One region of the Metabacillus sediminis genome, then DNA from elsewhere that is predicted to be linked to it. Evidence: a T-box and tRNA genes for the amino acid it is inferred to sense, from the RefSeq annotation. Region 1 holds a T-box; the other holds one or more tRNA genes.

What was found. The T-box of region 1 lies ahead of trpS (tryptophan--tRNA ligase). A T-box ahead of a tRNA ligase gene usually reads a tRNA of that ligase, here a tRNA-Trp.
Region 2: it has a tRNA-Trp gene. The T-box ahead of trpS (tryptophan--tRNA ligase) is inferred to sense a tRNA for this amino acid. The anticodon was not compared.

The regions. Positions count from the first base shown of each region.
Region 1 is NZ_CP147407.1:1,265,900-1,268,271, reverse strand. Features, by position in the region: gene WCV65_RS06695 (DUF3899 domain-containing protein) at 344-697, shown strand; T-box leader at 742-958, shown strand; gene trpS (tryptophan--tRNA ligase) at 1,022-2,011, shown strand.
Region 2 is NZ_CP147407.1:851,368-853,739, forward strand. Features, by position in the region: tRNA gene WCV65_RS04570 (tRNA-Asn) at 1-71, shown strand, start outside; tRNA gene WCV65_RS04575 (tRNA-Ser) at 78-168, shown strand; tRNA gene WCV65_RS04580 (tRNA-Glu) at 177-251, shown strand; tRNA gene WCV65_RS04585 (tRNA-Val) at 439-514, shown strand; tRNA gene WCV65_RS04590 (tRNA-Met) at 539-615, shown strand; tRNA gene WCV65_RS04595 (tRNA-Asp) at 619-695, shown strand; tRNA gene WCV65_RS04600 (tRNA-Phe) at 752-827, shown strand; tRNA gene WCV65_RS04605 (tRNA-Thr) at 992-1,064, shown strand; tRNA gene WCV65_RS04610 (tRNA-Tyr) at 1,081-1,164, shown strand; tRNA gene WCV65_RS04615 (tRNA-Trp) at 1,170-1,243, shown strand; tRNA gene WCV65_RS04620 (tRNA-His) at 1,262-1,337, shown strand; tRNA gene WCV65_RS04625 (tRNA-Gln) at 1,400-1,474, shown strand; tRNA gene WCV65_RS04630 (tRNA-Gly) at 1,537-1,611, shown strand; tRNA gene WCV65_RS04635 (tRNA-Cys) at 1,618-1,691, shown strand; tRNA gene WCV65_RS04640 (tRNA-Leu) at 1,700-1,780, shown strand; gene WCV65_RS04645 (MEDS domain-containing protein) at 2,179-2,372, shown strand, end outside.

The sequences.
Region 1 (2,372 bases):
AAGGATTATTATACAAGCTTTTAAATATTTGTACATGTGTTTTTTTAAAAAAATTTACACAAATGCAATAATACTAATAATTCAGGCCTATAAAAATAGTTCTTTATACCTAGTTGTTTCGTTTTATATTTCATAGATTTTTTTAAAAGTTGCTAGCTTAACCTTGACAAGCAGGGTGTCTGTAAAAAATAATTAATGTTTATGTAAAGAGAGTGTAAGATTCCCTATGCATAATGGTAAAATATAGGGATATAAATGTGTGTGCTACTTTTCAGATATAATGAACCACACACAAAATATTATGGCTATACTAGTATTATTCATAAGGAAGCGGTGATTTCAGATGAAAAAAAGCGCCTTTATTTTCCTTGGCGGGTTGGCTGTCTCTGTTATTGGATGTTTTCTCTACTATAGAGAACTCACTTTGCTGGGATTTATTAATTCATCATTTATAGTTGGCGGCATACTCCTTTTTATTTCTTTATTCGGAACAGTGGCACAAAGCGGATTCTTCGACGCTGCTACATATGGGATGAGAAGGGCCTTTAAAATCAACGGAAAAGAAATGGATAAAGATGAAGCTCAGAGTATTCGTCCATTTTCTGAGCTCGTATCCTTTTCCGTTTCTCCTCTTCTATTCGCCAGTCTGGCATTGCTGGGTTTAATGCTGATCGGGCTTGGCATATACTATGTATAGTTGCACGAAACGCATTTCTTTTTTATAATATGTATCAGTTAAATGTACCGGCGAAGATAAAGAGTAGTACACGGATCATTCATTTGCAGAGAGCCTGAGGCTGCTGGAAATCAGGCATTGAACTTCGTGGAATGGACTTTTGAGCCGCATGCCGAAATTGAAGTAGGCAATGCCGTATGTCCTGCGTTAAAGGATTTTAAGCGGCTTTTCCGTTGAATCGGAGAGCAATCAGGGTGGCACCACGGTTCATTCGTCCCTTCTTCAGGGATGAGTGGGCCTTTTTTTGTTGGCTTATAATTTAATGGATTAAAGGAGATGTTCCCAGTGAAAACCATTTTTTCAGGTATTCAGCCGAGCGGAGTTGTGACTTTAGGCAACTACATTGGCGCCATGAAGCAGTTTATTGAGCTTCAAAACCATTACAACAGCTATTTCTGTATCGTCGATCAGCATGCCATCACGGTTCATCAGGATAAAGCAAAGTTACGCGAAAGCATCCGCAGCCTAGCAGCCTTATATGTTGCAATCGGACTGGATCCGGAAAAAGCGACCCTGTTTATCCAATCGGAAGTGCCTGCGCACGCTCAAGCAGGATGGATGCTTCAGTGCGTTGCCTATATCGGGGAGCTTGAACGCATGACGCAATTTAAAGATAAGTCCTCAGGCAAGGAAGCAGTGGCGGCAGGATTGCTAACGTATCCTCCTTTAATGGCAGCAGACATCCTTTTATACGGAACCGATCTAGTACCGGTTGGGGAAGATCAAAAGCAGCACATCGAATTAACAAGAGACTTAGCGGAGCGCTTTAACCGAAAATACAATGATATTTTCACTGTGCCTGATGTCAGGATACCAAAAGTTGGAGCCCGCATTATGTCACTTGCTGATCCTCTCAGAAAAATGAGCAAATCCGATCCGAATCAAAAGGCATTTATTACTCTGCTTGATGAGCCTAAGCAGATCGAGAAGAAAATCAAAAGTGCTGTGACTGACTCGGAAGGCATTGTAAAATTTGATAAAGTGAACAAACCAGGTGTTTCCAATCTTCTATCCATCTACTCTATTTTCACAGGATTAACGATTGAAGAACTGGAAGCGAAGTATGAAGGAAAAGGCTATGGAGATTTTAAAGGAGATTTAGCTCAAGTCGTAGTTGATGAAATTGCTCCGATTCAAGAGAGATACTACGAACTGATGGAATCCGATGAACTTGACCGTATTCTTGATGAAGGAGCAGAACGCGCGAATCGCGCAGCGAATAAAATGCTCCGGAAAATGGAAAATGCAATGGGATTAGGAAGAAAACGCCGATAATTGGAAGAAAGCTCAGCTTAGCTGGGCTTTTTTTATACGAGGTGAATTGAGACTTGTTAGAAAGCACTGGTTAAAATTATATTGGTTTTGGCTGATTTCCGCTTCAGATTGCTTGCTTTCCGCGGGGCGGGCGGTGAGCCTCCGCGGCGCAAGCGCCTGTGGGGTCTCACCTGTCGCGCTGCTCCCGCAGGAGTCAAGCATCTTCCGCTTCAATCATCCCAACCAAGATTGTTTAAAGTACCTAATTAAAAAGAAAACCCATTAATTTCTAATCCTCACAAAGCGTCAGGTGAGTTTAAATTTCAATCAGTTCAGGTTCAGATCCCTTTAACATGACTTTATAAAATGCCCATTTTCACCT
Region 2 (2,372 bases), 410 kb from region 1:
CAGTAGCTCAGTGGTAGAGCTATCGGCTGTTAACCGATCGGTCGCAGGTTCGAGTCCTGCCTGCGGAGCCATATTATGGAGAGCTGTCCGAGTGGCCGAAGGAGCACGATTGGAAATCGTGTATACGTCATAAGCGTATCGGGGGTTCGAATCCCCCGCTCTCCGCCATAATATCTGGCCCGTTGGTCAAGCGGTTAAGACACCGCCCTTTCACGGCGGTAACACGGGTTCGAATCCCGTACGGGTCACCAACAATTTTTAATCAGCAGCAAGTTAAAGGTGTTACGATCACCCAACAAAATGAATGTAAGAGGGTTGGGAGGAGCAAGCAATTCTAGGAGTCGAGAGAGCGAACACCGGAGTGCACTTCAGTGCATGAGGATGTGAGCGAACGAAGACGACAACGAAGTGCGCCGCTCATCACAAGCCGAAACTATTGGAGGATTAGCTCAGCTGGGAGAGCATCTGCCTTACAAGCAGAGGGTCGGCGGTTCGATCCCGTCATCCTCCACCATTATAACTTAATTACTTTTATTATCGCGGGGTGGAGCAGTCTGGTAGCTCGTCGGGCTCATAACCCGAAGGTCGCAGGTTCAAATCCTGTCCCCGCAACCAAATGGTCCGGTAGTTCAGTTGGTTAGAATGCCTGCCTGTCACGCAGGAGGTCGCGGGTTCGAGTCCCGTCCGGACCGCCATTTGATTTTTTAATCAATTATAAGTAAAATGTAAGAGGGTTTCAATAAAACTTAATGGCTTGGTAGCTCAGTCGGTAGAGCAATGGACTGAAAATCCATGTGTCGGCGGTTCGATTCCGTCCCAAGCCACCATTTTCTTCAAAGCAATATGCCGGTGTAGCTCAATTGGTAGAGCACGATCGAATAAGCTCCCTGAAATTACTTCAGCGCACAGATCGAGCAGCTTCTTGACTAAACATCCTGAGATCTGGGCGACCTTATCAAGCAGGAACGGTTTTATTTCACAAATATTATATGCCGGTGTAGCTCAATTGGTAGAGCAACTGACTTGTAATCAGTAGGTTGGGGGTTCAAGTCCTCTTGCCGGCACTGTCTTCACTGATGTGGAGGGGTAGCGAAGTGGCTAAACGCGGCGGACTGTAAATCCGCTCCTTAGGGTTCGGCAGTTCGAATCTGCCCCCCTCCACCATTTATAGGGGCATAGTTTAACGGTAGAACAGAGGTCTCCAAAACCTCCGGTGTGGGTTCGATTCCTACTGCCCCTGCCAATATAATTCAATAATGTGGCGGTTGTGGCGAAGTGGTTAACGCATCGGATTGTGGTTCCGACATTCGTGGGTTCGATTCCCATCAGTCGCCCCATATTTTTGTCTTTACATATTGGCTGCTGTATAATGAATATACATAATGAGTACATACATAGATGGGCTATAGCCAAGCGGTAAGGCAACGGACTTTGACTCCGTCATGCGTTGGTTCGAATCCAGCTAGCCCAGCCATTTTTATTTTACAGGAAATATTTGTTTCCTGCTGCATAGAATGATTTACAGAACAAAATGATGCGGAAGTAGTTCAGTGGTAGAACACCACCTTGCCAAGGTGGGGGTCGCGGGTTCGAATCCCGTCTTCCGCTCCATATTCAGGCGGCATAGCCAAGAGGAAAGGCAGAGGACTGCAACTCCTTTACCCCCGGTTCGAATCCGGGTGCCGCCTCCAAATAGTATGCCGGTGTGGCGGAATTGGCAGACGCGCACGACTCAAAATCGTGTTCCTCTGGAGTGCCGGTTCGACCCCGGCCACCGGTATCACAAAAAGACTTCAACGATTACGTTGGAGTCTTTTTTCCTTTTATTTGGATAGGATAAAAGCATTTTGTTGATTTTTAACACCTGTTGATTGGAGCGGAAGGTGTGAGACTCCCTCGGGAGCAGCGGGACAGGTGAGACGCCGCAGGCGCAAAGCGACGAGGAGGCTCAAGCAGCCCGCCCCGCGGAAAGCGAACGCCTGAAGCGGAAATCAACAGCCAAATTTAACAGCGCTTTTATTAAGGTCAGTTTAAATATTATGAATGGACTATTATCCCTATAAATGTAGTTAATATACCCAATCTTCTCTGGGTAAGCTCTTTTATCTTCAAACATGTTAGAATTGTAGCTGAACTAAGAAAAAATGAATATACTTTGCTTTTTAAGGAGCCCTTTGTTTGAATACATCCATTCAGGATATGAAAAAAAAAATAGATGAGTATAAAAGCGGGCATATCTTGTACCTAATAGATGACCCGCAGGCGTATTTGAAGAATGCGGCTGCCTATATCCTGTCGGGAGTTGAGCAGGGAGACCATGTTTTTGTCATTGAGAATGATCGAATGTTTACTTCGCTATATGAGCTGGTTAA